4 regions of the Bacillus sp. HSf4 genome follow, and region 1 is predicted to be linked to each of the others. Evidence: riboswitches for the same ligand, from Rfam matches in the RefSeq annotation. Region 1 holds a riboswitch; each other region holds the start of a gene.
The links. A riboswitch is a leader RNA that binds a small molecule or an ion and turns the genes downstream of it on or off. The one in region 1 is predicted to bind thiamine pyrophosphate.

Region 2: linked by a shared signal. The riboswitch ahead of thiC (phosphomethylpyrimidine synthase ThiC) and the one ahead of thiT (energy-coupled thiamine transporter ThiT) in region 1 are both predicted to bind thiamine pyrophosphate.
Region 3: linked by a shared signal. The riboswitch ahead of tenA (thiaminase II) and the one ahead of thiT (energy-coupled thiamine transporter ThiT) in region 1 are both predicted to bind thiamine pyrophosphate.
Region 4: linked by a shared signal. The riboswitch ahead of P3X63_RS14345 (nucleoside 2-deoxyribosyltransferase) and the one ahead of thiT (energy-coupled thiamine transporter ThiT) in region 1 are both predicted to bind thiamine pyrophosphate.

The regions. Positions count from the first base shown of each region.
Region 1 is NZ_CP120679.1:3,268,826-3,276,765, reverse strand. Features, by position in the region: gene P3X63_RS16935 (TrkH family potassium uptake protein) at 1-720, opposite strand, end outside; gene P3X63_RS16930 (potassium channel family protein) at 723-1,379, opposite strand; gene pcp (pyroglutamyl-peptidase I) at 1,532-2,179, opposite strand; gene P3X63_RS16920 (hypothetical protein) at 2,273-2,401, opposite strand; gene P3X63_RS16915 (response regulator aspartate phosphatase) at 2,403-3,512, opposite strand; gene P3X63_RS16910 (hypothetical protein) at 3,649-3,837, opposite strand; gene P3X63_RS16905 (processed acidic surface protein) at 4,018-5,016, shown strand; gene P3X63_RS16900 (class D sortase) at 5,110-5,682, shown strand; gene thiT (energy-coupled thiamine transporter ThiT) at 5,703-6,287, opposite strand; TPP riboswitch at 6,397-6,496, opposite strand; gene P3X63_RS16890 (GntR family transcriptional regulator) at 6,658-7,761, shown strand.
Region 2 is NZ_CP120679.1:989,606-997,545, reverse strand. Features, by position in the region: gene P3X63_RS05035 (ABC transporter ATP-binding protein) at 1-99, opposite strand, end outside; gene P3X63_RS05030 (hypothetical protein) at 208-417, opposite strand; gene P3X63_RS05025 (helix-turn-helix transcriptional regulator) at 967-1,173, shown strand; gene P3X63_RS05020 (DUF2178 domain-containing protein) at 1,170-1,625, shown strand; gene thiC (phosphomethylpyrimidine synthase ThiC) at 1,662-3,437, opposite strand; TPP riboswitch at 3,578-3,687, opposite strand; gene P3X63_RS05010 (sporulation protein) at 3,903-4,679, shown strand; gene aroD (type I 3-dehydroquinate dehydratase) at 4,720-5,487, opposite strand; gene P3X63_RS05000 (four-helix bundle copper-binding protein) at 5,636-6,004, shown strand; gene P3X63_RS04995 (response regulator aspartate phosphatase) at 6,115-7,209, opposite strand; gene P3X63_RS04990 (DUF805 domain-containing protein) at 7,563-7,940, opposite strand, start outside.
Region 3 is NZ_CP120679.1:4,220,353-4,228,292, forward strand. Features, by position in the region: gene P3X63_RS21745 (ABC transporter ATP-binding protein) at 1-869, opposite strand, end outside; gene P3X63_RS21750 (ECF transporter S component) at 844-1,443, opposite strand; gene tenA (thiaminase II) at 1,440-2,126, opposite strand; TPP riboswitch at 2,240-2,344, opposite strand; gene P3X63_RS21760 (hypothetical protein) at 2,526-2,687, shown strand; gene aceA (isocitrate lyase) at 2,739-4,016, opposite strand; gene aceB (malate synthase A) at 4,035-5,624, opposite strand; gene yhfH (protein YhfH) at 5,671-5,808, opposite strand; gene P3X63_RS21780 (ArnT family glycosyltransferase) at 6,002-7,940, shown strand, end outside.
Region 4 is NZ_CP120679.1:2,773,521-2,781,460, reverse strand. Features, by position in the region: gene P3X63_RS14360 (hypothetical protein) at 31-162, shown strand; gene P3X63_RS14355 (Rok-like winged helix domain-containing protein) at 327-572, shown strand; partial or broken gene P3X63_RS14350 (sigma-70 family RNA polymerase sigma factor) at 723-1,031, opposite strand; TPP riboswitch at 1,361-1,464, shown strand; gene P3X63_RS14345 (nucleoside 2-deoxyribosyltransferase) at 1,542-1,988, shown strand; gene P3X63_RS14340 (thymidylate synthase) at 2,003-3,010, shown strand; gene P3X63_RS14335 (class I SAM-dependent methyltransferase) at 3,010-3,768, shown strand; gene thiD (bifunctional hydroxymethylpyrimidine kinase/phosphomethylpyrimidine kinase) at 3,783-4,601, shown strand; gene P3X63_RS14325 (HAD-IIA family hydrolase) at 4,613-5,848, shown strand; gene P3X63_RS14320 (MarR family winged helix-turn-helix transcriptional regulator) at 6,611-7,042, shown strand; gene P3X63_RS14315 (GNAT family N-acetyltransferase) at 7,032-7,625, shown strand; partial or broken gene P3X63_RS14310 (sigma-70 family RNA polymerase sigma factor) at 7,844-7,940, opposite strand, start outside.

The DNA of each region.
Region 1 (7,940 bases):
GACCATGATCAAGGCGTAAACATTCATCGCAAATGTCCCGTAGATCATCAATTTTGAATGCAGGCTTAAATGTTTAAAATTTCGCTTATGCCACAAATCCGACAACACGGTAAAGCCGATTCCTCCGATGATAAACAGCGAAGTGATGACAAGGTTGATAAGCGGATCGCCTTCATAGCGCATCAAGCTGTCAGGCCACACGGAAAAACCGGCGTTGTTAAAGGCCGATACCGAGTGAAAAAGGCTGTAGTAGACCCCGTTTTTCCAGCCGTATTCAGGAACCCACTTCAATGCCAGTATGATCATCGCCGTCATTTCAATTGTAAAAGAAAAAATAAATAAACTCCGGATTAATTGAATGATGCCGCCCAAAGAAGTCTGATTAAGAGATTGCTGTATCAGCAGCCGTTCTTTAAGACCGATTTTTTTTCCCAGCATAATAAATATAAGAACCGCAAAAGACATAATCCCGAGTCCGCCGAGCTGAATCAAAATAAGAATCACCGCCTGGCCGAACGCCGTGTAATCCGCTGCGGTATCAACGACGACCAGCCCGGTTACGGTCATGGCCGATGTCGCGGTAAACAGCGTGTCAATCCAATTCACGCGTTCCGGTGTTGCAATCGGAAGCTTTAACAAAAGGGTGCCCAACAGGATAAAAAATAAAAAAACCAGGACAAGCAATTGCGACGGGCTTAACTGAATCTGTTTGAATTTCATGTTTAATCACCCTTTTTTTCAAAGGCTTCAATATCTTTATTTTGGCCAATCACAATTAAAACATCGTTTTCATAAATGATATCTTCGGCGCTGGGAGCAATGATAAAATGACCGTCCCTTTTGATCCCCACGATATTGCAGCCGAAATTTGCACGGACATCAATATCGCCCAGACTTCTTCCATCCAGTTTCTTCGTTGCGACAATTTCGACAATGCTGTAGTTTGACGAAAGCTCGACGAAATCGATCATTTTTTCAGACGTAATATGGTTTGCTATTCTTCTTGCCATGTCTTTTTCAGGATGAATGATTCGGTTGACGCCGATTTTGCGAAGGACCTTTTGATGATAATCATTCTGCGCTTTTGACCATACCTGGGGAACACCCATTTCGATCAGCAAAAGCGAGGTTAAGATACTGGCCTCAATGTCGTCTCCAAATGAAACAAACGCATGGTCAATATTGCGAATGCCGATTTGTTTTAATGTGTTCTCATCGACAGCATTGGCGCAAACAGTGTAGGTGGCATAGGCCGAATATTCGTTTACTTTTTCCTCTGATTTATCGATGCCTATGACCTCGGTTCCTTTTTCGTGGAACGCCTTGACAAGGCTGCCGCCGAACTGGCCGAGCCCGAAAACGGCATAAGATTTCTGCATCCTGCTCACCCTTTTGGCTGTTTTTCTTTTAGTGTTTACGTTTTTTTCCGAAAAACACGCCTCGGTTTACATCTTTGGGAAAAGAGCAAAAGTGAGATGAACGATTTGCGGAGACGGTCTTGGGGAGCGGGCTCGCTTTATCAAGCGGAAAGTCAGCTGAGCGAGCCGCCGGTTTCGCGGATGTCTGTTTTGTGATTGGCAGTGACGGATGCGGCAATTCGCAATCCTTTGATGATCGTTTCCAGACTGAGGCTGGGCTCTTTTTTATCGACCGTTTGTTCAGGCAGGTACGGAATGTGGATGAAGCCTCCGCGCATATTGGAGGAAGTGCGGTCAATGTAGCGCATCAGCCGGTAAAATAAATGATTGCATACGAAGGTGCCGGCCGAATTGGAGACAGATGCGGGAATCCCGTTTTCCCGCAAGCTTTTAACGATTCGCTTAATCGGGAGCGAGGACAAGTAAGCGGCAGGACCTTCGGGTGAAATGTATTCATCAATCGGCTCCTGTCCCCTATTATCGGGAATTCTCGCATCATCGATATTAATCGCGACACGTTCCGGTGTGATATGAAGTCTTCCACCGGCTTGTCCCACACAAATGACCGCATCAGGTGCATGTTTTGCGATCGCTTTTTCCAAAACGTCCGCCGACTGGTGAAAGACGGTCGGGATCTGCTCGACGGCAATGACCGTGTCATCGGTGCGATCGCCGTCCAGCCGTTTAACAGCTTCCCAGGACGGGTTGACAGGCTCACCCCCAAAAGGGTCAAATCCTGTTAGAAGAACTTTCTTTTTCATACGAATCGCTCCTCTAAAATATGTGTTTTAAGACATGGCTACGGCAAAATACCCATCCGGGCAAAATGCCGAATGGGTATTGTTTCGTTATGATCAGCCGCTTGCACCTCGGGAAGCCAGAATCATCTGATCGCTTTGGGAGGCGGCTTGGGATGCATCATCTGCTAATGAAAAACTGAAAACAGCTCCCAACAAGCATAATGCCAGTAAAAACTTTTTCATATTAATCTCCTCCTCTTCCGGCGAGTTTGCTCGCCTTATCTGTTTTAATATAAAAGTAAATCGCTTCCTTATATAATTTCTGTTCCCGGTAATAATTCGCCACATCCATCAATAATTCCTCCAGATCTACCCAAGCTTTTTTATTTTCTAATTGATGAACAAAGTCCTTGATAATTTCCATTTTATTCTCGATATCTGAATATAATGTATTTAAAATATTGAATTTTAATTCAAGGATTTCGCTGTCCATTTCCCGGGATTTTTTAAAGCCTATATCGATCCATTTAAAAGCTTGATCATATGCTTTGGTTTTCAGGAGAGATCTGGTGTTTTCATAAACGCACAGAATATAAGCATAATTTGCTTTTTCAAAATCCTTGACGGCGAAAGCTTTCGAATAAAACGCCAGCGCTTCTTCATGTTTCTCTTCTTTGCTTTTTAAAAAGCCCATATTGTAATAGGCGTAAGGCAACAAATACCGGTCGCCGATTTTTTCGGTTTTTGCGATCGCTTCTTTTAATAAATCTTCACTTTCTGAAAATTTAAACTGATCAATATAGTTAAGCCCCATCAGCATTTTGCAATTGATGACCCTTTTGGCGTACCCGTCGTATCCTTGAAAGATTCCCGAGGCGATATGAATATGGTGGATCGACAGCCATGTCGCCTTTAAATTGTAGTACAGCACGCCGATTTTATAATGAAATTCGGCTTTTTCTATTTCATTTTGAATCGCTCCAAGCCTTTTTTCCGCTATTCTGAAAAAATTGAGCGCTTCCGTATGATTTTGCTTGTAGTCTTCATAGATTCCCTTGAAAAGATAAAAATAATAGTTCAACTTGTCATCGGTGCTTTTTGGGTCTTTATCATGAAAGCTGATGGCTTCTAATTTTTCGGTGGATGATTGGGAGATATCCTCAAGAAGGAGCCTTAAGCGAAAATCCAACATTTGATAATAGAGGAGGACATCCTGATCTTGTTCCATTTCTTCAATGGCTTTATCTATGTCATCTTTCATTTCGATCGAGCGTGAAATGTCTCGTTTCTTCATCAGTATGTACCAATCGTTCAGCATGTTGGCGACTTCCTGAGAAGCCACGGTTTTAGCCATGTTCTTCCCTCCAATCTTTGTGAATTTTTTGTAAATTGAAGTTCTATTAATCATAGCATAAACTGCCGCCGTCTGTGAATATCGCTGAAATCCGAGTTTGCCCCTGTCGGCAAGCTGATAAAGGACAATTTTCGGTCTATATGGTCATTTTCCAAAAGAAGTGAGAGAAAAAAGCAAAAACGACACCGAGCGGAATACAGGAGATCATTGCCGTTCCATTCACCAATCCGTCGGCTCCGCTAATTTTCAAGGCTTCCCGGTAGCCTATTAAAAAATGGATGATGGATAGCACATAACATATAAGCATCATATAGTAAGGATTCATTTTAATACCTCCCTATTCGCTATACTATATTACATTCAATAGAAGCAAGGTTTATGACTTTTTTAAGCTGCAAAATGGACGGAATATTATAGATGAAAACAATTTTTATTACAATACATGTTTTTTAAAAATATTCCATTATAATCAAAGAGAAAAGATAGATTTAGGGGGGACAATTCAATGAAAAAAAGGCTGATGCCGCTTGTAATCTGCGTATTGTTATTCATGCCTGGAGCTGGGGTTTTTGCTGCACCGAAACAGGCGGAGCTTAAAGAGTACCTTGAAGAGGTAGGAATGACAGAAAAAGAATTGGAAGCCTACTTACAAAATACGTATGATGAAAGTCTGAAAGATTTTGATTCAACGGAAGAATTAAGAGATTTTTTGGGGGAAAGACTGACGAAAGAACTTCTCGCTTCATATTTAAAAGAATATGGGTTAACTGAACAAGAAGCCGCCGGGCTTTTCGCGGAAAACGGCTATATGGAAAGCGGACAAAACATCCTTGACGTGTTTCTGTTTGAATATGAATTGGATGACGCCCTTTTTTCAGTGACATATGAAGAAGGTGATGATGTGGAAATCGGCAACATCTTTCAGGAATTAGGCGTTGACGATTCTGAATGGGAGAGGCTTGTCAATCATCTTCGCAATGTGCGGGACAAAAATCCCAATTTTGAAAACGATCTGTTGGCGCTGGGGGAACGGCTTGAAGCGGTAGCTGATTTTGAGTCGGTATCAGAACTGTCAGGCCAAGACATCGCGGAAATGATTTCTGTATTGAATGATCTTCAAAAGACGCTTGAAGTGAAAACGAAATATTACCTTGTCAAGGACGGCAAGAAAAAAGCGGTGACTTTGACAACCCTTGTCAGCGCAGATGAGCTGAAGGGAGCGAGCCTTCTTGTGGAAGTCTACGATCTGAAAGGAAATTTCATTTTGGATGTGTTGCTTACACCTGAAATGATCGGCTCGGATCTCATTCATGATACAGGTTCAAAAGTGAAGCAAACGCAAACCGCTGTTAAGCATGATGCAAAGAAATCTCATGTGAAAAAGACGGTTACAGGGGCAAAGCTTCCAAAAACTGCAGGGCATTATGCGGAATGGTCCATGCTTGGATTCGTTTTGATGGCTGGCGGATTTTTCATGGTCAGAAGGCTTCGGAAGGCAGCTTAAAGAAACGCAAGCGAATGGGCGCTTTTTTATGGGGAGTGAGTCAAGATCAGAAGATCCCGGAAAAAAAGAATGTTATTGGTGTTATCCATCATGATGATAGCGGCAGGGCTCTATTTAACGACGTCAAATGGATTTAAGCTGCTTCATGGCTATACCCTGTTTTCATTTCAGGAGATGAAAAAAGAGAAAGTCCCAGAAACAAAGCCCGTTCCAGCCGAAAAAAAAGAAAAAACCGTGATTGAGCAGTCGTTTGCAAACGGTGAAAAAATCGGTGATCTTGTGATCCCGAAAATCAATGCCGTGCTTCCGATTTATCATGGAACTGACGAGGATGAACTTCAAAAGGGAGTCGGCCATTTTGCCGGATCAGTGCTGCCTGGTGAAGATGATAATTCCGTTCTGTCGGGCCATCGCGATACGATCTTCAGAAGGCTCGGGGAAGTGGGGAAAGGGGACCGCTTAATGATAAAAGCCGTCTACGGAACCTTTACCTATCAAGTGAAAAAGGTTCGAATCGTTGATGCGGATGATCGGACGGTGATCGTCCCCAAACCGAGAGCGACGCTGACTGTTTCCACCTGCTACCCGTTTGATTTTATCGGTTCTGCGCCAGAGCGTTATGTTCTGGTAGCTGATTTGCTGGAACGGAAAAACAGCGGCACCTAAACCAGGTGTCCGCTGTTTTTTTATCTCATATCATCGCCCGTCCTCAGAAGCCTCGGAGCCGTCAGCAGCAGCAGACAGAGCACGATTGTGCAAATGACAAATGACGGAACCATATATGTGCCATTATACGTTAAGGTATAAATCCAAACCGGAGTCCCTTTCGGCGCATAATTTGCGAAAAAGACCGCACCGCTGATGACGTGGGCGAGAAATTTCAGTCCGCTTCCAAAAAAGACCGCAAGCGTGACATAAGCAACAAGCTTCCCTTTTGCGGTTTCCGCGGCCGAAGTTCGGATCGGACCTGCGAATAAACCGCCGATTCCAGCGGCTGTTGGCGCGATAAAATAATCGAGCAGAAATTGGATCGGATGAACGTAAAAAAGCCCCCCTGTGACAAACTGGAGCAATCCGGCCAGCAATCCGGTCATCAGCCCGGCTTTCAGTCCTCGCCGAAAAGAGATTAAAAAAATCGGGATCATCATGATGGCAATCGAACCGCCCTGGGGCATTTTTAAAAACATCCCGGAAATCGCATCTAAAATCATTGCGATTCCTGTCATGATTGCAATTTCAATAAGCTGTACGAGTTGTTTTGATTGATTCATTGTAACCCTCACTTTTGATGAACAAAGGGATACTGGACTTCTTTCCCAATAAAAAAGCAATGCGGGGAAGGAGTAGGAAAGTTTTCCACGCACTGCTTTGGATGCAATTAGAATGACTTTGCCACATCCCTACGCCAGCGTTAACTAACAGGTTCAAAGGGTCAGAACGGTTGTTCACTCTCAGCCCGAAGGCTCCCCTTGTGGTCATCATGTTATTTAGTTATTTTCTACTATACTAAAAAAGAAAACAGACGACAAGATAAATATTCAAAAAAATTTGCTTATTTTCTCCAATATGTAGCAATCACGTCTTCCTTTCTTTATAATAGGACTTATTCGTACGTACAAGATGCAGTAAAGGGTTGATCTGATGAGTGAGCATACAAAATACAGCATGGTCAAAAATCAAATTAAATCATGGATATATGAGGGCAAAGTCAAGCCTGGGGAAAAAATTCATTCCGAAAATGAATTAATGAAAATTTTTGATGTCAGCAGACATACGATTCGGCAGGCTATCGGTGACTTGGTTCATGAAGGCCTTCTGTACAGGGAACAGGGCTCAGGAACATATTGCTCACATCGCCTCCGACCTTCTGACAAAGGCAGGGAAAGACATAAAATGATCGGCGTCATCACGACCTATTTGTCTGACTACATTTTTCCCTACATTATCAGGGGGATCGAATCGACGTTGTCGAGTGAAGGGTATACGCTGCTCGTCGCAAGCACGAATAATGACATAGAGAAAGAAAAACAATGCCTTGTCAACATGCTTGACAAAAACATTGACGGATTGATCGTTGAACCGACGAAAACCGGAAGCTTCAATCCGAATTTGAACTACTACCTGACGCTTGAACAGCATCATATCCCTTACCTGATGATCAATCAGCTTTATCAGGAGCTGAATCCGCCCCATTTTATTTTAGACGATGAATACGGCGGATTTATAGCGACTGACCATTTAATCAAGCTCGGCCATGAAAAAGTGTTCGGCCTTTTTAAACAGGATGACATGCAAGGCGTCAACAGAATGAAAGGTTTTATCCGCGCTTTCAGAGAAAACGGCCTGTCTTTTTATCCGGACATGGTTGTCACCTATACGACAGAAAACAAGGAAGAAAAGACCGTCTCTGAGGTGAGAAAACGCCTGTCTTCTTCAGATCGTCCGTCGGCCATTTTCTGCTATAACGATCAAATTGCCCTTTTAGCGCTTGATGTGATTAGGGAACTCGGTCTGAAAGTACCTGAGGACATCTCGATTGTCGGCTATGATGATTCGCATTTAAGCCAGGCCTCGGAAGTCAAGTTGACTTCAGTCACCCATCCGAAAATGCAGATGGGAATTGATGCGGCCAAGTGGATGATCGCTAAAGTCGAAGGGCGAAACGCCGATCAGCTTGAGCATTCCACTGTCTATAAACCTGAACTGATTGTCAGACAATCGACGGCGGAATTAAAAAAGCGCTGAAAAATATAAGGGAATCGAAAAAGTGGACTGCCATCACCTGAATGAATGGCGGTCTTTATTTTGGATCAACTGACCGCTAGCTAAAGCGGAAAGATAAATGAAAATGTGTTGGTGTGATTTCCGGTTTTAACAGCTCCGAGATCTCCCCGAAACAAGAGAAACCGCTGCCGAAAAGAGTG
Region 2 (7,940 bases), 2.1 Mb from region 1:
GATCGCGACAATTTGATTTTTTTCAATTTTTATATGAAACCCGCTAACGGCAGTCACATTGTTTTTATATGTTTTAGACAGATGATCTATTATAAACATAATGCCTCCAGGGTAATATAAATGGTAGGGAGGACTTAACCGCCCCCCACAGACGGATAAGTCCCGGTAAAGTTATGTCTTTTGATGTGAACAGATACGTAAGTATAGCTACCTACATTCAATTTTGACCTGCAAACCGCTGACCCATTTGACGGATCCCGTGAAGCTGCCGTGGCCGTTAGCGAGACACCATACCGCCGCGCCGAGCACAACAGTTGCACCAAGAGCCAATAGGACCGCAATAAACACTAGGAACCAAGCCTGGTCTTCAATCGCCGGATTGACAGAATAATCAACCTGCGGAGCTGCGTATGTCATTTTTCCCCCTCCTTTCTATCAAGTAACCAAAGCGTAACATACCCAAATTCATACTGAAATCTATGAATTTTCCTATTTCACAAACACTACCTTCCAACTATTTATTTAAACACGACCCTCTTTTCCCAACCATTGTCCTATTCATATCCTCCGTAATCAGACTTCTTCCCGCATATGACTCTAGTATGTCTGCCACATGGTCAATTTCTCTCAATTTTCAACCTTTTTCGCTTTTCTTTCCTTTGTTCAATCAAACAGGCTGTTTTCTAGCATAGTAGGAAATAAGGAGCAGAAAATAAGGCGCATCCCCATCCGCAATCAAAACAATAAAATAACCATAAAGACCCTATTTCCCAAGCCTTAGATGGTTCTATTTTATCTATTCCATTTTTGTTAATTTTATGTATAAATTTAAATATTACGGTTGCATATCTTCCAAACCTAGATCAAAAGATGTTGATTACATTGTAAAATTGATTTAACATTATGTCTAGTCTATTTAACAATATGTCAAATATACTATATAAACGAAGAATTGCAGGTGGTAAGATGAACAACAGAGTCAGAGAGCTGAGGGCCAGATACGGATATTCACAAGAAGGGCTGGCAAAAGCTGTCGGGGTCACGAGACAAACCGTAGCGGCGATTGAAAAAGGCAATTACATACCATCGCTCCTATTGGCATTGAAAATTTGCGAGGAGTTTCAATTAAAAATGGAAGATGTCTTTTGGTTAGAGGAGGGAAAAACTGAATGAATATGAAAACGAGGACCCTTTTTCACATTGTGCTTTTCGGACTGGCATGCTGGACGTTTATCACGTTTTTTAAAGCAGCTGAACAAATTGCCAGAAGCCTGAAAACAAGCGATTCTGAACTGTATTTTGTTTTTAACCCGATTCCCATCCTTCTGTTTGCTGCGGTCCTTGCGGTCTACTCTTATTTGGAGAAAAAAGGATCCCGCAAACAAAACCTTCTATCCATCCCGGACGAATTTAAGGAACAGGATGAAAGGGAGCAGATGATCACCGCCAAAGCGTGCCGCACTTCTTATATCGTCCTGTATTTCGCAATGCCTGTCGCAGCGCTCGCGATGATTTTTTATCCGTTTATTCAAGCCGATATCCCGTACTTTCCGATCATCGTCATCTTCGTGTTGATCGTCATTCAGCACTTGTCATATATGCTGTCATTTCAAAAAAACAAATAAAAGCAGATGAAGGTCGGGCCTTCATCTGCTTTTTTGTCAGCTGTAAATTTGACCGCCGGCCTTTTTAAATTCCTTCGCCTTCTCTTCAAGTCCTTTTTCAATCGCCGCTTCTTCATCAAGGTTGTTTTCCTTGGCGTAGTCGCGAATATCCTGGGAGATCCTCATGCTGCAAAACTTCGGCCCGCACATCGAGCAAAAATGCGCCGTCTTTGCCCCTTCAGCGGGGAGCGTCTCATCGTGAAACGCAAGCGCTCTTTCCGGATCAAGTGAGAGGTTGAACTGATCGCGCCAGCGAAATTCAAAGCGCGCTTTCGACAACGCATCATCGCGAATCTGTGCGCCGGGATGCCCTTTGGCGAGATCAGCCGCATGGGCCGCGATTTTATATGTAATGACCCCTTCGCGGACGTCATCTTTATTCGGAAGCCCGAGATGTTCTTTCGGCGTGACATAGCAAAGCATCGCCGTTCCATACCAGCCGATCATCGCCGCTCCGATCGCCGATGTAATATGATCATACCCCGGGGCGATATCTGTCGTCAGCGGCCCGAGTGTATAAAATGGCGCCTCCTTGCATATCTCCATCTGCTTATCGACGTTTTCTTTAATTTTGTGCATCGGTACATGCCCCGGCCCTTCGATCATTACCTGAACGTCATGCTTCCAGGCGATTTCCGTCAGCTCGCCAAGCGTTTCCAATTCGGCAAATTGCGCTTCATCATTGGCATCCGCAATCGAACCCGGTCGAAGGCCGTCTCCAAGTGAAAACGCGATATCATACGCTTTCATAATTTCGCATATCTCTTCAAAATGTGTGTAAAGAAAGCTTTCTTCATGATGGGCGAGACACCACTGCGCCATGATCGCCCCGCCGCGGGAAACGATTCCTGTGACACGCTTTGCCGTCAGCGGCACATAGTGGAGCCGGACACCGGCATGAATCGTAAAATAATCGACGCCCTGCTCAGCTTGTTCAATCAATGTGTCGCGGTAAACATCCCACGTCAAATCTTCAGCGACGCCGTTTACTTTTTCAAGCGCCTGATAGATCGGCACTGTTCCGACGGGCACAGGGCAGTTGCGGATAATCCATTCCCTTGTCGTGTGAATATCCTTTCCTGTGGACAGATCCATCATGGTATCGGCCCCCCAGCGGATCGCCCACGTCATTTTTTCCACTTCTTCTTCAATCGAGGATGTGACGGCGGAATTGCCGATATTTGCATTGATTTTCACATGGAAATTCCGGCCGATGATCATCGGCTCGCTTTCCGGATGATTGATGTTTGCCGGGATGATCGCCCGGCCGCTCGCCACTTCGTCGCGGACAAACTCGGGAGATACATGCTCGCGAATGGCGATAAACTCCATTTCAGGAGTGATGATCCCCTTTCTCGCATAATGAAGCTGAGTGACATTTTGTCCTTTTTTGGCGCGCAGCGGTTTTCTTTTCAGCCCCGGATAGCTGTGATTCGCCTGCTTCCCGCTTTTATAGCCGTTATCCTCAGGCTTCACTTCCCGTCCCTCATATTCCTCAGTATCGCCGCGCTCTTTGATCCAGGCTGAGCGCAAAGGCTTAAGCCCTTTTAGAATATCAACTTCCGCATGTTCATCCGTATAAGGACCGCTCGTGTCATATACGCGCACAGGCTGATTTTCTTCTTCTCCAAATGATCCCGTCGTAGAACTCAAGGCGATTTCTCTCATCGGCACCTGAATGTCAGGCCGGGACCCTGCGACATAGACCTTTCGGCTTCCAGAAAAGCTTGACATCAACTTAATGTTTTTTTGCTGCACTGACTCTTGTTTCATGTGTACATTCCTTCCCCTCTTTAAAAAAGATCTTAGACGAAACTCCAGAACAGCACCAGCACAAAAAAACCAGGCACATTGATGAACCTGGTTTTACAGTCAGTAAAATCCGCAGATGAACGTCTGATCTCCCGACATCTGCAAACACCTTTTTACTTCCCCACGCTGGTACGAACCAGATCAGGTCCAAAGGGTTAAGAAACCCGGTCGTTTCTCTCTCAGCCCATACAGGGCACCCCTAGTAAAGCTATTCATTTCTTCATTATGGTAGCATATCCAGTGATTGATGGAAAGGTGAAGTTTGAACCGATTTAAGCCTATGAAAGTTTCCGCTTTTTTTAAGAGACTCCCGTTTTTTAGCTTCGAAAAGACAAAGGACCTATTGATTTCAAAATAAAATGAATCTTTCGCCCTGTGTAAAACGTATTCATTTCTTGTACGACAATAATAGGAGGAATGGTAAACATGTCTTTTTTGAAAAAGCTTGCAGCAAGCGCCGGGATCGGTTCAGCGAAAGTGAATACGATTCTGGACAAGAGCGCATATCGCCCGGGAGAACGGGTGAGCGGAACCGTTCATGTTAAAGGCGGCAATGTTGAACAGCACATCAGGTATATCGATTTATTGCTCGAGACGGAATATCTCGTCGTCAAGAAAGACGAAAAACATTGGAAAAACGCTACCATTGAATCCCACCGCGTGACAGATGCCTTTACAATCAAAACCGGTGAAGAACGGGAATTTTCTTTCTCATTCATTCTTCCGCTTGACACGCCGATTACGATAAAAGGAGCTAAAGTGTTCTTATTGACCGACCTGGACATACAAGGCGGGATTGACAAATCGGATGATGATCATCTCTTCGTTAAACCACATCCGTGGGTTCACAGTATTTTAGAAACGGTTGAAAGCCTCGGATTCCGGCTTCATGAGGCGGACTGTGAGCAAGCATCATATTTCAGAAAGCGTTTGCCTTTCGTCCAGGAATTCGAATTTGTGCCGGTCACACCGCACTATCGTCAGCTGCTGGATGAAGTGGAGCTCGTTTTTCTTGTGCAGGAGGACGGGGTGGATGTGATCATCGAAGTGGACCGCCGCGCAAGAGGAATGCGGGGCTGGCTGGAAGAAATGTATAACGGCGGTGAAGAGGTCTGTCGCCTCCATTTTGACGAATCAGAGCTCAAGGATAAAGGAGAGCTTGCAGAGGTGCTGAAGGACATCATTGAACAATGCGCCAAATAGATTGAAGGAGCCGGCTCAAACAAGCCGGCTCCTTTTGCAGTCATGACAAATTGTCGTGCAAAACGCCAATGATCCGCCTCAGATCGGCGGCGGCGAGTTGCCCCGGTGCAGAGGCCTTCTTGGCCGCCCCGAATGTCATCGCCGAGCCAAACACCTCTCCGGCCAGACGGCTGATGACACCTTTTCCAGCCATTGACATCGTGATTATGGGCCGCTTCGCGTAGTGCTCATTCATCAAATAAGTCGCTTCAAGCAATTTCAGCACATCAGCCGGTGTTTCAGGCATCACAGCAATTTTTGGCAGATCCGCGCCCAGCTCTTGCGCTTTCTTCAAGCGGGAAATCATTTCTTCAACGGACGGTGTTTTCTCAAAATCATGGTTGGAAATGATGACAGACACATCTTTCGCCTGTGCGGCTTCCACCAGCGCTTTCACGTCGCGTTCCTCATAAAACAGCTCGATATCGATCACATCGGCAAGCCCTGTGTTGACAACCGCCTGATTTAAAGAAACATAATATTCCCGGCCGACTTCCTTTTCCCCGCCTTCCCTTGCACTGCGGAAAGTAAAGATGAGCGGCATGTCGTGCAAAAGAGCGCGGATTTCCGCCAAAGCCTCCGCGACCTTCTCAACGTCTTCAACATCTTCAAAAAAGTCCGCCCGCCACTCGGCAACATCCGCATCAAGCGTCTTGATGTGTGCCGCTTCTTCTTTCAATTGCGCAAGCGTTTTTCCGACGAGAGGCACACAGATTTTCGGCGCTCCTTCTCCAAAGGTAACCCCTTTGACCTTCACCAGTTTCTTCACTTGTTTCAGCTCCTCTATGTCCGAGAAATCTCAATGACTTAACGGTACCGAATATTCATCACAAGCGCAAGAAAAATCTTAAGAATGTCAGACGCATAGGCAACCACATATGAATAGGAATATTATGAAGAAAGAAGGGGGAAATGATATGTATGGTCATCCTGTTCCTTATGATACAAATATGAGGAACATCCAAAATCGCCATGTGTTACAAACCGTTCAGCACTGTGAAGCTGTTTGTGAATTCACCGCAAATTACATTCTCACAAGGGAAGATGCAAACCGTCGAAAAGAGCAACTGAGAATGCTTAGAGATTGTGCGGATATATGCACGCTGACCGCTAAATATATGGCACGGCACAGCCGCTTTGCCAAATCGCCGGCCTCGGTGTGCGCCAAAATTTGCGAAGCCTGCGGAAATCATTGTCTACGGCATCCTGACCAGCAATCGCAAAAGTGCGGCCAAACATGCCTGCAATGCGCCCGGGAATGCCGTGAATTCGCGATGTCTTCTTGATGATACTCAATACCCAAAAAGGTTCATACAAATAAAAAAGACGGCTGAACAGCCGTCCTCTGTTTTACAGGTTTTAAGAGCCTGCTCCCCTAGATGAACGTTTTTTCATTTTAAAGAACCTCCTTTCCTGTTAGTTTACTTGATTTTATCGCTTTCTCCAAGAAGTATGTGGAATTTTTGTAATGATTTAACGAACTGTACACTTTTGCCACATCTTCTGCAAGTGCTTCAATATCCACATAAGCCTTTCTCTTTTCCAGCCTGCCAATCAGTTCCTTGACTTGCTCAGCCCCTTCAAGGGGGACAGTGTAGCAGATATTGAGAACAGAGAACTTGAGGGAGAAGTTGATATTATTTGTTTTCTGCGCAAAATCAGCGCCTAATATGACCCACTTTATGGCTTTGTCCAATTCCCCGATCTTATAAGTCGATCGGGCCGACTCATAAATACACTGCATATACATAATCGGGGCGTTTTTTTTAAGATCATTTGTTTTAAAGGACAGGTCAAAATATTCAAGCGCTTCTTCATGCTGATCCTCTTGAATTTTTAAAAAACCTAAATCATAATAAACAGCGGCTAACAAATGGTTGTCACCCATCTTCATCAGCCTGTCAGCACAGCTTTTGAGCATGTTTTCCGCTCTCATCAGCCGGCCGTCGTCTATGTAATTCAAAGCCAGCAGAACAGTGCAGTTTATGGATTGTGTCTTATATTCCCCGTATGCCTGATAAATGCTTTTCGCCATTTGGAGGTGATGAAAAGAGAGCAGGGTTGTTTTCGTAAAATAATAAAGGTTCCCAAGCTTATAATGAAACTCGGCCTTTTCGATCTCATCCTCAACCTTGTCCAGCTGTCTTTCTGCGACCCTGAAAAATGTGAGGGCTTGAGAGTAGTTATTTTTCGCACTCTCATACATTCCTTTGAACAGAAAATAATAATACCTTAACATATTATCGGTTTTAGCCTTATCCTCGGCATTGGGAGGAAGTGAAGGTTCTCCCGCCACATCTTCCATTAGCACTCTAAATCTATAGTCGAGCAAATTAAAATAAAGCAATACATCTTGATCTTCTTCCATAACGCCAAACAGACTCTCTATCCTGTCCCTAAGCTCTATCGCCTTGGAGACTTCCCTCTTTTTAATATGGACGTACCATGTATTGATCAGGTTGGCTACATCCACCGAGGCCACCGCATTCATTGACAAACCTCCCATATCTCATCCTGCCTCTACCGTTTATGATCATATTTTACAGAAAGTTGTCAATTTTTGCAAAGGGGTTGTGCGAATATTTTACCTGCTCAGCTCATGCAATTGGAGCAATTTTCACATTCTGCCTTCGCTCCTTTTCTTCTGAGCTCATGACTCCATAATCCTCCTTAGTATCCACAACTGTCTTTTCTGGAGATCGGGCGGCTTGCAGGCCTCCGTATGCTGAAAGTAAACAAACCATCCGGAAATGAACGAACTGATTTCAAAAGTTACTGGGAGTGTACATGATGTTCTCTCATTAAAAAACACCCCAACCGTTGGATCGTTGGGGTGCCATTCATCTAACTTACTTTTGGATTTACTCCATATTGATTATCGTTTTTTTCACTATCTTGACAGTAAAAGATCAGCAAAATAATAGCACCGACAAGCGGAATAAAGCCAATGAATATCCACCAGCCGCTTTTCCCGATATCATGCAGCCTGCGGACACCGACAGCGAGAGACGGCACCAAAACGGCCAATTGATACAGAATGATCAGGATGTATCCTAGCATTCCGCCGCCATATCCAGCGACATATCCCACTTGATAGCCGTCAAACCCTGCTGCTGTCGTAATTCCAGCTGTTAAAATTCCTACTATTATGATTGAGAGTATAAATAAAGTAAAACAAATAAGGGCATTGAATAAACAAAACATCCAATATTCCTTTCGCCT
Region 3 (7,940 bases), 950 kb from region 1:
AGGTAGCCGATCGCCGCATCTTCGATCCTGATCAAAGCATCGCTCTTCTTCGGGTCGCTTTTTTCAGCAAGCTCCTTCCTTTTCAGCCTGGCGGAAAGCTTGACGGCAAGCGGGTGCTGTTCGTCTTCGACGACTTCATGCCATGCCGCCGGATACAGCTTTGGCTGCCAAATCCCAGCAGCTTTCATTTGCTGTCGATAGCGGACGAGAATGTCTTCCGGCTTCCCGTCGGCTATAATCCGCCCGTTATTGTCCAACAGGACGACGCGGTCCATCCATTCGATGCAGCCATCCAAGACATGTTCGACAAACACCATCGTCTGGCCGTTTTTTGCGGAAAGGTCTTTCAGTAAAGCAAATATTTCCTTCCTGCTCGCCGGATCAAGCTGTGCCGTCGGTTCATCAAAAAACAGCATTTCCGGCTCCAGTGCCAAAAGACACGCTAATGCGAGACGCTGCTTCATTCCGCCTGACAGGGCTTCGATCGGCGTCTTTCTGTCAATATTCAGTCCGACTTGCTCCATGACATTGTCGATGATCTCATTCATCTGCTCCGGGGGAACGGAGCGATTTTCAAGGCTGAACGCGATCTCTTCATCAACACGAAGCATACAAAATTGTGTATCAGGGTCTTGAAACATAACCCCTGCGCTTCTTCTGCGGTCGATCTCGCCTGTGATTTCGGCTTCAATATGTTGAGGGATGATGCCGGAAAGAGCGGAAATCAGCGTCGATTTCCCGCTTCCGCTCGGACCGAGGATCAACACCTTCTCACCCCTGTGAATCGATAAGGTCACACGGTCCAAAATCGTGTCAGACCGGTTGTAAAAGCGCACGGAAAGATTATTGCAGCCTAGAAATGAAGTCATTTGATTCATCCTTTTTCCGGTGTTCCTTCATGATGTCATACTGGTCAAGGACGCCGGTTTTCGCGAGGGCGCCGACAACGGCTTTGGCCAGCCAGCCGCCCAGAATCATGCCGCTTATGACTTGAATGACAAAAGTCAGAATCAGGGTTTCTGTCGTATAGTAGGCAAATCCGTTCGCGATCAGGCTGTAGGTCATGCTGCCGACAGCTGCAAGTGCACCGGACAGCATCAGGGTAAACAGGTTGTAGCGCTTATAGCGAAATATCGCAAACGCGATTTCCGCACCGGCCCCTTGAAAAACGCCGATCAGCAATGCGGACAAGCCGAAATGACTGCCTGTCAACAGCTCAACCGAGGCCGCGGCCGTTTCGGCAATCAGCGCCGCCCCGGGCTTGCGGATGATATAGGCAACAATCGGGCTTGCAATCACCCAAATGCCGAACATAAAGTTGGCGCCGACAGGTCCGACAATGGCCGAGATCGGCAGCCACAGCGTTGACCAGCCCAAATAAATGACACCGCACGCAACGGACAAAATCACCATCATCACGACTTCTTTTATATTCCAATTCATCGAGTCACCGCCTCCATTTCAACCGGCCAGTCTTCCACTGTATAGGCCATTTCCCAAAAACCGTATTCCAGCTGGCAGCTTTGCAAAAAGAGCTCTTTCATTTTCTTCTTCTCTGCTGCGCCCGCTTCTTTCGCCCATTCATCCAAACGGGCGCAGAACTTCGTGGTGATGGAGACGGTTCTGCCCCCGTAAAAATGGATCCAGTCATAGAACGGATGTGACGAATCAGGCTGTACTTCTTCAAGGAGCTTTTTGCCGATTTCCCAATATGTCCATGGACAAGGCAGCAAGACAGCTAAAATCTCTCCAAGCGTCCCTTCGTGCGCCGCCGTCAGCATGTGGCGGATATAATGATGGGCGGACGGGGCCAATGGATAGCCCTGCAGAGATTCATAGTCTGCGCCCGCAGCCCGGCACAGATTATGATGCGGGTGTACTTCGCTGTTTAAAACAAAGGAAATCTGCTGATGAAACATCTCCATATCTTGGCGGTTATCACACTTGGAAATGGCGATTCCATAGATTTGGATAAAGGAATTCAAATACTCGACATCTTGTTTCACATAATGGATCAGCTGTTCCTTTTCCAGGCGGCCTGCAGCCAGTCCCTGAACAAACGGGTGCTGAAAAATCGCTTCAAAAATGGGGTCTGCCTCTCGGCGAAGTTGTGCTGAAAAACTCATGACAGAAAGCCTCCTTCATCGATTTTAAAAGGAAGGCACAGGGGGATGTAAGAGCGGCTGTTATGCAAAAAAGCCGCCCCGACATGGAGCGGCTTTGACATAATCACATCAAAAAGAAACCGACTCCACTTCCCTACGCTAGTATGAACTAGATCAGGTTCAAAGGGTCCAAGATCACTTCTTGTCTCAGCCAGCATGTGGCTCCCCTAGTGGACTTCCTATTAACATTAACTTTTACTCTACACATCAATGGCCTTGATGTCAACCTGCGCCGCGTCAATTGTAAAGATGATGAACACCATTTTAAAACATTTATAGAAAAATATTAATTTTCTGAAACTTTTTCTTGCGGTCATCCGTCTAATATATAGAAGTCAAAACCATTTGGAGGGGATATTGATGATGATGTTGATCTTGATTTTGACGATGACCGGATATTTGTTTTACTCTTTCAGCAAAGACAACCGGCCGGCCAAAAGAAGACAAAAACCTCGGCAGCCTAAACTGACTGTGCTTCGGGAACGTCCTTTGACAGCCCCTTCCAATGATGCCAACTGTTAATTGAACATGAATAATCAAAACAGCCGCCCGCAAGGCGGCTGTTTCGTTGTGTTACGGCTGAAACTGCTCCGCTTCGGTTGACCCTTTCAGCGCTGTTGTAGAGGATGTGCCGCCTGAGACGACCTGTGCCACCTCATCAAAATAGCTTGTTCCGACCTCACGCTGGTGCCGTGTCGCAGTATAGCCGTATTTTTCACTGGCGAACTCAGCCTGCTGCAGCTCGGAATACGCCGCCATTCCGCGGTTCTTATACTGGCGGGCCAGCTCAAACATGCCGTGGTTCAATGCATGGAAACCGGCAAGTGTTACAAATTGGAACTTATACCCCATTTCACCGAGTTCTTTTTGGAAATTCAAGATGCTGGCATCATCCAGTTTGGCCTTCCAGTTGAACGAAGGAGAGCAGTTATATGCGAGAAGTTTCCCCGGGAATTTTTCATGAATCGCCTGCCTAAACCTGCGCGCTTCCTCAATGTTCGGTTCAGATGTCTCACACCAGATCAAGTCGGCGTATGGCGCATAGGCCAGGCCTCTGGCAATCGCCTGGTCAAGGCCCGATTTCGTCTTATAAAACCCTTCTGAGGTGCGTTCACCCGTTAAAAACGGCGCATCATACGGATCAATATCACTTGTGATGAGATCGGCCGCATTGGCGTCCGTCCGTGCGATCAGAATGGTCGGCACGCCCATGACGTCTGCGGCAAAGCGCGCGGCAATCAGATTGCGAACCGCCGTCTGTGTCGGCAGCAAAACTTTGCCCCCCAAATGGCCGCATTTTTTTTCGGAGGAAAGCTGGTCTTCAAAATGAACCCCTGCGGCGCCCGCCTCAATCATGCTTTTCATCAGTTCGAACACATTGAGCTGTCCGCCGAAGCCGGCTTCGGCATCGGCTACGATCGGCGCATACCAATCGATATCTTCTTTCCCTTCCATATAATGAATCTGGTCGGCACGCTGAAGAGCGCGATTGATTCTTTTCACGACATCCGGAACACTGTTGGCCGGGTACAGGCTTTGATCGGGATACATGCTTCCAGAGAGATTGGCATCGGCGGCCACCTGCCAGCCGCTTAAATAAACCGCTTTCAACCCAGCCCTTACTTGCTGCATCGCCTGATTTCCGGTTAGAGCCCCGAGCGCCGGGACGAAGTCTTCTGTATGCAATAGCTTCCACAGCTTTTCCGCGCCCCGCCTTGCGATTGTATATTCCACCTCAAGCGAGCCCCTCAGGCGGATTACGTCTGATGCCTTATACGGCCTATTGATTCCGTCCCAGCGTTTATCCTTCTCCCAGCTTTCCTCCATTTGCCTTGCCTTTTCTGACATCATCTTCATATTCCTCCCCATTTATATTTTTTCATAAGCGGGAATCGTGAGAAATTCCGCAAATTCATCATCCAAAATCAGTTGTTCAAACACCTGTCCGGCCTCTTCGAAGCGGTCGCGCTGATATTGTTCCTTCCCGACTTCACCGATGATTTTCTGCATTTCTTCCTCTTTCATCGCTTTCACCATCTCAGCCGTCACTTTCCTGCCGTCATCAAGAATCCCCTTTGGATGGCGAATCCATTGCCATAGCTGCGCTCTTGAGATTTCCGCTGTTGCCGCATCCTCCATTAAGTGGTCAATCGGTGCAGCGCCTCTTCCCGACAGCCAGGAAGCGATGTAGCGGATGCCGGCGCTGATATTGGTGCGGACACCTTCCTCTGTAATCCGACCCTTCGGCACTTCAAGCAAATCCGTCGCTTTAATCTTGATATCATCCCGTTCTCTATGAATCTGGTTGGCTGTCGGCATATGCTCATTAAATACATCAAGGGCTGTTTGAATCATGCCGGGGTGTGCGATCCATGTACCGTCATGGCCGTCTTTTGCTTCACGCTCCTTGTCTTCGCGGATTTTGGCGAAAGCGGCCTCATTGATTTCCGGCTGGTCTTTCGCGGGAATCTGTGCGGCCATCCCTCCGATGGCGTGGACCCGCCGTTTATGGCACGTTTTGATGGCGAGCAGCGAGTAGGCTCTCATGTTGGGAACGGTCATCGTCACCGCCGAACGATCCGGAAGAATGACCTCATCACGGTTCTTGAATTTCTTAATGAAGCTGAAGATGTAATCCCAGCGGCCGCAGTTGAGACCTGCCGAGTGTTCCTTTAATTCGTACAATATTTCATCCATTTCAAAAGCCGCCAAAATCGTTTCGATTAAGACCGTCGCTTTAATCGTCCCCTGCGGAATGCGCAAGTCGTTTTGCGCATAGACAAACACGTCGTTCCAAAGCCTTGCTTCCAGATGGTTTTCGATTTTCGGGAGGTAGAAATAAGGGCCGCTTCCTTTTTTGATCAAAGCTTTGGCGTTATGAAAGAAATAAAGGCCAAAATCGAACAGGCTCGCTGACACAGGCTTGCCGTCGGCCAACACGTGTTTCTCCTCCAAATGCCACCCCCGCGGCCTGACCATGATCACAGCCGGATTCTCCTTCAGCCGATAGTGTTTTCCGGCATCATTCGTAAACGAAATCGTCCCCCTGACCGCGTCTCTCAAATTGATTTGGCCTTCAATACAATTTTTCCAAGTCGGTGAATTGGCATCTTCAAAATCGGCCATAAACACCTTAGCTCCGGAATTCAAGGCATTGATCACCATTTTTCTATCGACTGGCCCGGTGATTTCAACCCGACGGTCTTCCAAATCCGGCGGCAGCGGTGCGACCGTCCAGTTTTTTTCCCTGATGTATTTCGTCTCTTTTAAAAAATCGGGATTCTTTCCTTGATCAATTTCCGCCTGAACGATTTTCCGCAAATGCAGTAAATCCCGCCTTCTCCCGCCAAAATGGCGTTCAAGCCGCCCGATAAATTGAAGCGCTTCCTTTGTTAACAATTCTTCGTATTGCTGATTCATCGTTCCCGTCACTTTAAGCCCGATCTCTTCGGTTTTCATTTGTTGATCCTACCCCTTTCCCCATTTGTTATAAAACAGCCGCGGTTTATTCGCCCTTTTTGGCAAGACAGCGTTCACATTCCATGAAATAAGATTCAGCCTGCTCCTCTACCTGCTCTCCGCATTCAGGACACGTTTTTTTCGGAAGCGTCCGGAAAAATTCCAGCGGACTTTTCATACTCATTTGCCTCCCTCCTTTTATAAAACAGTTTTATGTTTTTATTTTCTGTTGTAGTACAGTATACAGTGCAAAGATGAAAATGTACACACTTTTTCCAAAATTTTTTTGCCTAAATAAAAAAAGAATGTTCTCTTTTTATTCATAACTTGTTCATATTTATCTTTTAGAATAGGGATCATAAAGAGGTGACATGATGATGAAAATGAAAAAACCCGATTGGATACTTACAGTCATTTTGCTTGCAGCACTTATTCTGAATACATATAACATTTGGCAGGATGATGCCGCCAATCAGTATTACCTGGCGGCGGTGAAAAGCATGACGCAAAGCTTCCACAATTTCTTCTTTGCTTCATTTGACTCTTCCGGCTTTGTATCAGTTGATAAGCCGCCCGTAGTATTATGGATTCAGACCATCTTTGCAAAAGTTTTCGGTGTGCACACCTGGAGCGTCATCCTTCCTCAGGCACTGGCCGGGGCCGGCTCCGTCTATCTGCTTTACAGGCTCATCAAGCCGAGATTCGGCAAGGGCGCGGCCCGCATCTCAGCTCTTGTGATGGCGCTGACGCCGATCGCCGTGGCGGTCAGCCGGACGAACAACATCGACAGCATGCTTGTATTCACATTGCTTCTCGGCACATGCTGCCTGATGAAGGCGGTCAAACAAGGGAAGCTCATCTGGCTTCTCACCGCATTCGGAATCATCGGTCTCGGATTCAATATGAAAATGCTTCAGGCCTTAATGGTGCTCCCGGCCTTTCTATTGTTTTATCTCATCGCGGCAAAGGCCAAATGGAAGAAAAAAATGGTATCGGCTGTACTGTCGCTCATTGTGCTCACAGGCATTTCGCTTTCATGGGCGCTTGTCGTCGACTACACATCGTCTGACAGCCGTCCGTATGTCGGAAGCAGCCAAACCAATTCCGTTCTTGAACTGGCATTCGGCTACAACGGTACGGAGCGCCTGCTCGGGCAAACGACAGGTAATGCGCGCGGAGACATGAACGGCTTGCAGCAGCCGACACAGAATGGAAATAACTCATCTGACGGCGGGCCAAATGGCGGCATGCAGCCGCCGGGCGGCAAAAGCTTTTCTGACGACAATTCCCAAGCACAGGATGGAAATACGGCAAACGGCAGCTCTAATGGCCAAAACGGCAACATGCCGGGCGGCGGGCAGCAGCCCGACGGCGGAGGACAAGGCGGGCCTGGCGGTGGAAACGGAGGTCCCGGAGGGGGCAATGGCGGAGGACAGAGCATGAACATGTTCGGCATCGGATCAGCCGGCCCATTCAGACTGTTCCAGTCGGCGCTATCCGGGCAGATCAGCTGGATGCTTCCATTCGCACTGTTCGGCCTGCTCGGAGCGTTCATCAGCTGGTTCCGCGACCGCCGCGAAAAAGCGGGTGAAATGAAGGAAACCCTTTTCTGGGCAGCATGGCTCTTCCCTGTCGCCGGATTTTTCAGTATCGCAGGATTCTTCCACCATTACTACTTGATCATGCTGGCACCGCCGATCGCCGCACTGTCCGGAATCGGATGGTACGCGATGTACGGGTTGTACAAAAGTCAAAAGGACTGGGCAAGCTATCTGCTGCCGGCAGCCGTTCTGACGACGGCCGCATTCCAAGTCTATATTTTAAGCGGCTATACTGAGCAAATCGGCACCCTCTGGATGTATGTCCTGGGGATCTTGGGACTGGGCCTTACCATCGCCCTTCTCATCCTCAAGCGAAGCCATCCATTCGGCAAGCAGCTGACGATCATCAGTTTGCTGATCCTTCTTCTGACACCTGTCTATTGGTCAGCGACACCGCTTCTATACAGCGGCAACAGCGTCCTTCCTGAATCAGGACCGCAGCTGCAAAGCTCAATGGGCGGAAGCGGAATGTTCAGCTCAGAAGTGGATGAAGGGCTGCTCTCATATCTTCGGGAACATAACACGGGCGAAGAGTATTTATTCGCTACCTTGACGACAGTGACCGCAGCGCCGTATATCATCAATGCCGACGAAAACGTGATGGCGCTCGGCGGCTTCAACGGCACAGATCCGATCCTTTCGGTCAGCGAGCTGAAAAAACTCGTCCAAGAAGGAAAAGTGAAATACTTCCTGATCACAAGCGACAACTCAGGAA
Region 4 (7,940 bases), 500 kb from region 1:
TTGGATTTATGAAAAGCAAAGGGGCGGGGAATGGTGAAAAAGAAAATTGACGAGTCTCAAATCTATGAACAATACCGTGAACAAATTTATAAACAAGTAGAGAATGATCCGTATGCACAGTCGTTAGGAAGATGCCTGATCAAAGAGAAGCTTTGCGTATGAGGTTAGTAGAATTAGATAAACTTGAAATGTCAATACTTCTCTCGTTCTGATCAGTACGAGAGAAGATCTATGCACGTTTAAGAGAATTAGAACGACCTGAGTAAAGGGAAGAAGAATCCATCTTTATTTGAGGTCGTTGAACTAACAGCAAATGATGTAAAGAAATGCAACAAAAAAATGTAACATTAAAACGCATCGAACACCCAATCAATAAGGCAGGTGAGAAAAAAAGGCGACCGCGCAGAGTTGAATCAGAGACCTTACATGAAACAGCATTAAATATATTAAAGCAGCAGGAAAAGCCAATTAGAAGTATCAATCTGCAAAAGAAGATTGAAAAGAAAACTGGTAGACAAATCTCTAATATGACGGTATTTATGGATCAATTAAAGAAAAAAATCCAGAGATAAGAAAACCTCATAGAGGACGATATATTTTGGTGAGGACTTAAAAAATGGAGCGCTTGTAATACTGGGGGAATATAATTTTCATAAATTTCCACCTTTTTGAGGACCTAGTGAAAGAAATAGAAGCCGGAATTTTGGCCGGCTTCTACAGCGTTATTTCCCCTTCGCTTTTTTTCGTTTCTCCTTCTCCGCCCGGTAAAACTCATGAAACATCTTCATCAATGCCCGTTTTTCGATCCGCGACACATAGCTCCGCGAAATCCCGAGCTCTTTCGCGATCTCGCGCTGCGTTTTTTCTTTCTTCAAATCAAGGCCGAAGCGGCCGACGATGACTTCTTTTTCTCTGCCGTCGAGGATGTCGATGTATTTTTTGACTTTTTCAAGCTCCATGTTGAGCTGGATGGTGTCGATGACGTCTTCGTTTTCCGATTTGAGGACATCGATGAGGCTGATTTCAATGCCACTCACAGGTTATCCGTTTTTGTTGCGTTAAAGAGATAAACAATTAACTTGTTTTTTAGGGAGCTTACTGTTATCGGTTAATTTTATTAGGTAATATCCTTTTACTTGATGGGAAACTAAAACTAATTAAAAAATAGCGAACTATATCGGCATTTTTTGCTACTACATTAGAGAATCTCTCTAGGCGTAGCCATGACATGCCATCAAATGCAACTCATGGTTAACTTTCAAAAAAACTTTTGTCGGTTGATACGTAGGGTTCAACGTTAATCCTATCATTGTTTGACAAGTGGTATGGAATAGTTTAGAATTAAAGTAAATATTTATATTTTATCCACTGGGGGAGCTTTTAGAAGCTGAGAAGAGACATAAGTCCTGACCCTTTGAACCTGATTTGGTTAACACCAACGTAGGGAAGTGAAAAAATTAGAGAGATTTTTTTATCTTATCTATATTTAAGCCACTTTCCATATGAAAGTGGCTTTATTTATTTGAAAGGATGATATTAAAGTGACAACTAAAAAAGTTTTTTTAGCAGGGCCTTTTAAAAGTTTAGTAGATGAGAATACCGGATTGATGAGTTTACATGAAAGGGGAAAGTTAGAGTCGTTAATTTCTTTTTTTGAAAATGAAGGATGGTTAGTTCATAATGCCCATAAGCGAGAAGGATGGGGGAAAGATTTCATGACACCCCAACAATGCACTAAAATTGATTTTGATGAAATAAGCACTTGCGACCTTTTTGTAGCTTTTCCTGGCTCACCGGCTTCTCCTGGAACTCATATAGAAATTGGATGGGCTTCTGCCTTGAAAAAAAAGATAGTGTTATTACTAGAAAATGATAGGGATTATGCATTCTTAATCCAAGGGTTAAATGTAGTAGCTGATGTTGAATACATTAATTTTAAAGATACCGATGATTTATTAAAGAAGATTAAAAGTATCCTTATAAAATAAAGGGTGGAATCTAAATGAGAAAGAAAACTTTTCATGAAGCATATATGGAAACCCTGTATGACATCTATTACAACCCTGAATTTTTGAATTCACCGCGTGGACAAAAAAGCAAAGAAAAATTGAACTATCATCTGACCCTTGAAAATCCAATAGAACGTGTCACTTACTTACCCTCTAGAAAAACAAATATCGTGTTTAATTTTGCTGAAGTTTTATGGTATTTATCGGGGAATAACAACTTAGATTTTATTAGTTATTACAATAAAAAAATGCCTTTATATTCAATGAATAAAAAAACATTAACAGGTACTGCGTATGGGCCTAAAATATTTGAATTTGGAAACGCAAAATTAAATCAATGGAATAGAATAAAAAATCTTTTGACACAAGAAGACGTTGATTCAAAAAGGGCTTTTATTCAAATATTTGATGCCTCGGAACTCTTCGTTTCAGGAAACATTGATGTTTCTTGTACAATCGGTTTGCAATTTTTCATAAGAGAAAACAAGTTATACATGTCTTCCGTCATGCGTGCAAATGATGCATTTCGAGGAATGATTAGTGATCTGTTCTCTTTTACATTTATGCAAGAATTAATGGCGAGAGAACTTCGTTTAGAAGTCGGGGAATATTTCCATAATGTTGGTTCTATTCATATTTACGAATCGGACAACGAATGGGCAAAAACAGTACTTGAGGAAGCTAAAACCCATAATGATATCGCGGCTTTTGAATTTCCTAAAATGCCTGCCGGGAATAATTGGGCCTTCATCGAAACAGTTTTAGAATATGAGGTTTTGCTTAGAAAAGATCAAATTTCAATGTCAAAGCAGGATATTGAAACTCTAGACTTACCTGAATATTGGAAACAGATTCTTTTACTTTTCAGTATATATCAGCATATTGCTTATAAACGAGATATGGATCATTCTCTATTTCAAGGGTTACTTCCTATTTATCAATTTTTTGTTAGAAATAAGTGGTTTAATTACTTCTCAACTAAACAAAAGGGGGGAATTTAATGAAAACTTCTTGGAAAGAAGACAGTGTTGCTGGTAAATTCGATGCTTATAACGACGTTTTAGAACAAACATTAGGTTTTGAGTATGTTTTTCGTAAATTTGATAAAGCGGATATTAAAAAGGTGCTCGATTTTGGCTGTGGTCCCGGAAAGGTAGCATATAGGTTAGCTGAAAGAATAGATTGCAATGTAATCGCAGTAGATGAATCAAGTAAAATGTTAGATATAGCAAAGACAAAAAGAAAGCATCCACATGTTGACTATCATTTAATTGAACATGATAATCTTTCCTTCTTACCAGATCATTCAGTTGATGCTGCTATGGCCTGTTACGTCTTTATTAATACAGAGAGTGATCAACGTATCAAAAGAATCATGGATGAAATTTTTCGTGTGTTAAAACCGGGTGCTTCTTTTGTTATACTCGATACCAACCCTGATTCAACTGGAATAGAATTTTCAACCTTTCGCAACGGAATACCGGGGAAAGAATATTCTTATGGAGAAGAAAGAAATGAGTGGCTTCATGTTCCTGAACAAGCGGATTTAATTTTAAATGACTTTCATTGGCCGAAGTCAATGTACTATAAGCTTTTATCTAGTGCAGGTTTTGAAAGTGTAACTTTACTAGAACCAACGTTAAAGGAAATTGACGGAGAGCAGTTAAAGGCTATCGAACAAAAATTTAAATTTAATAATTGGAAAAGCGAAAAGGAATATCCACCTTTTATCATTTTTGAAGCGGTTAAACCTACCTAAAGGAGGAGTATAAGTTGACGGATATCTACAAAGCACTTTCGATTGCTGGAACAGATCCAACCGGGGGAGCAGGAATTCATGCAGACCTAAAAACCTTTCAGGAGCAGCAAGTATATGGAATGGCTGTTATTACATCAGTTGTTGCTCAAAACACACTTGGTGTGAAAAGTTTTGAGGAGGTATCTCTGAATAATATATCTCAGCAAATAGACTGTGTCATTGGAGACATAAAACCGGATGCTGTAAAAACCGGTATGCTTGCAAGTGTGGAAATTATTGAACTAATAGCTGAAAAATTAAAAGCGGCTAATATCCAATCGTATGTGATGGACCCAGTTATGGTTGCTAAAAGCGGACATCATCTGCTTCATAAGGATGCCGTTAATCATTTGAAAAAATTATTAATACCTCAAACAACTGTTATTACACCAAATATTCCAGAAGCGGAAGTAATCATCGGCAAATCAATAAAAACGATACAGCAGATGCGTGATGCTGCTAAAGAAATTGTGGAAGTATACGGGGCAAAGAGTGCTGTCGTAAAAGGGGGGCATATGAACGGAGAAGCTCGTGATATTATGTATTTTGATGAGGCCTTCGAGGAATTTGTTTCCCCTCGCTTTGATACAAAACATACCCATGGGACAGGCTGTACTTTTTCTGCTGTCATCACTGCAGAGCTAGCAAAGCAGCACAGTATACCAGAATCAGTAGCAACTGGAAAAGAATTTATTTCAGCAGCCATTAAACATCCTATAGGGATTGGGAAGGGACAAGGGCCTACAAATCATTTCGCGTATCGCTCAATTATTAATCAAGAGACAACTACTTAAGGAGTGTTACGATGATCTATAAGAAATATGATGTATTTTTATTCGATTTAGACGGAGTAATTTATATAGGAGACAAAGCTTTACCAGAAGCTGTTTCTTCTTTAAAACGCCTCCGTGAAGAAAAGAAATCCATTCGTTTTTTAACGAATGATCCCTGTGTTACAAGAGAAACGATTGTTAAAAGGCTTCATAAACTCGGTTTTTCAGCAAGTATTGATGAAGTGATTACTTCGGGGTGGGCAACAGCTAATTACCTTGTTAAGGCTGGAATAAAGAGAGCATATATATTAGGAAATGATGAACTTAAAAGCGAGATTCAAAAAGCTGGTATTGATCTTGAAGAAGACCTAGCAGAGGCTGTTGTCATTGGATGGGATCACAATATTACTTTTCAAGATATACATAAGGCGGTAAATCTCATCCGCAGTGGGGCTTCATTTATTGCTACAAATGGGGATAAAACATTTCCCACCGCTAAAGGACCAGCTCCAGCTACAGGTGCCATAGTTGAGGCTGTTAAAACGGGAGCAGATAAAGAGCCCATCATCATTGGAAAGCCGGAGTCTTCAATATTTGAAAAAGTACTTGAGTCCTTTGAAGATAGAGAAAGATGCGTCATGATTGGAGATTCACCTGAGACAGATATTATTGGAGCGAACCGAATGGGTATATCTTCTATCTTAGTTTCTGATCAAAATACTTTATTTCCTGTAGAACATGACTTTAGAAATCCAGATGTTGTGATCCGCGATTTGAAGTATTTGTTCGATAGTGAAGTTATGATAGAAGTACGTGAGAAACCAGATTATCAATGGACAGAACAAGTTAAAGCTGGAGTCGCTGGAATAATAATCAAAGAATCAAGTTCGGTTTTATTAATGAAGCGTGCTGATAATGGTCAATGGGGCATACCTTCAGGACATGTGGAACCTGGTGAATCAGTTGAACAAGCGATAATAAGAGAAATAAAAGAGGAAACCGGATTAACTGTTAAAGTCTCTAAAATGATTGGAGTTTATTCAGATCCAAGCTCACAGACATTTATTTACCCTGACGGAAGAGTCAGTCACTTTATTACCAACTGTTTTCAATGTGAAGTGATTGGAGGAGAATTGAAAAAATCCACAGAGGAGGCTTTAGAAATTAGGTATTTTAATATCCACGAGTTACCAGAAAATCTACTGCCAATGCACCCTAGGTGGTTGGAGGATGCCTTAGCACAGAAAGACCTTGCTTTTATTCGTTAAGTTAACTTTATATTTTCCATTAGTAAGATGAAATATGCTAACAATTGTAAAGGGAATCAAATAGAGAAGATGCCAAAGATTAAATTGGTATCTTTTTTGTTTTTCATCCCTACAGGTTTATCCTTGATGCAGTATCAGTGACTATTTTGCACACAAAATGAATGTAACTTTATGCAAACATAGAGATTGAATGGGCCTCCACGTTTGAAATATAGGATCGGAAAAAACAAAGAATTGCAAAATGAAAAAAGACTGGCATGCCGAATTGGGAACGTTAGGCTCTCCATTTTTTAACCATAATTCATATAAACGTAAAGAAATGGTGCAAAGTGAATATACGAGTGTAATGAGAATAAGCTTTCATAACCAATGATATGGATTCACTATGTTGAGGGTCTAACTTAGAAAACCATACCAAAACATCTCGGTATGGTTTTTTATATTATAATTATTCAATCCCAAAACAACTTTATTTGGACTGGGAAGATTATTCTTCCCAATTTAAGAGTTTTTATTTTAATATATAGAAAGAAAATCATTTTCCATATATGAGGGACTCGATCTAGATAAAGATACCAAGCAGTGTTGGTATCTTTTTTATTTGTGCTTTTACATTATTCAATCTCTGTATTTGGTATCATTAATTAGATAAAACTTTGTCTAGAACAGAAGTCGTCTCATAAGGAGTATCAGTTGATCAAATTTAGTTAAGTGATTATAATTAAATTGACTTAATTACTTAGGGGTGATTTGGTGAATCTCATGCATGCACTAGATAAATCGTATTACGAATGGGCTTTGAAAAATCTCCGTGCAATGAATAAAGATAATGTCTATAAGAACCTAACCTATAACAGCTTATTATATTTAGAGATGATTCTATACAACGAAAATTGTACAGCTAGTTTTTTAGCTGATACACTCCATGTGGCTCGTTCAGCTGTAACTGTGAAAATTAATGAGTTAGTCTCTAAAGGTTTGGTAATCAAAACACCTAGTAAAACAGATAAACGTGTAAGCTACTTGAAAGTCAGTCCTGCAGTTGCTAAAGATTATATAAGAATGGACGATTCCTTACTAGCTGCCACGAAAGAAATTGAACAGACTTATAGCAAGGAAGAAATTAAGGCATTTACAGAAATGCTTGAAATTATTCAAAAGCATTATACGAGAGGGGATAAGTATGAAAAGTAATGTATTGAATCACAATGATATTTACCTTCAAAAAGTGCCTATTAATAATCTCCAAACTCTATTCAACTATGTTTACATGGATTTTTCTTTCTTGAAGGGTACTTTTCCTTCAAGAATCATAAACTCTGCTATAAAAAAAGGTATTTTACACCCGGTATATCTCACGAATGGGTCTGACATATTTGGATATGCTCTATATCAAGATGTGCCCAAGTTGAATTGTATACATGTTCTATTTCTTGCAGTTTTGCCTGAGTACCGTTCGACTGGATTAGGTAGTGTTCTTCTTGCTCGTTTGAATGGAATAGCAGAGAATGGCCTCATTTTAGAAGTGGAAGACCCTGAAACGGCGAAGAGCGAAGAAGAATTGGCGATTCAGACTCGTCGCATCACTTTTTATCAAAGGAATGATTTTCATCTTATTGATGATGTGAAGTTTAGTCATTTTGGTTATGCTATTCGAGTGATGACCAATTTTAATCCTCCTAATCAGGACTGGCTTAAATTTCATCGGAATTTGTACAATCGTGTTTATCGAATTTGCGGAGTGCCTTTGTCTACATTTACACTTAAAAATCGATAAAATTAAAAGAACCCTACATCTAGATGGGAAAGTTAGGACGGATATTGTTTTGGCTCACCATTTTTTAACCATAATTGATATAAACGTATAGAAATGATGGCAAATGAATATAAGGATTGTAGTGAAAACAAGCTTCCATAACCAATGATACGGATTTAATATGTTGAGGGCCTAATGGAATGAAAAGAAGCCGGAGTTTTAGACCGGCTTCTATGACATTATTTCCCCTTCGCCTTCTTCCGCTTCTCCTTCTCCGCCCGATAAAACTCATGAAACATCTTCATCAGCGCCCGTTTCTCAATCCGCGACACATAG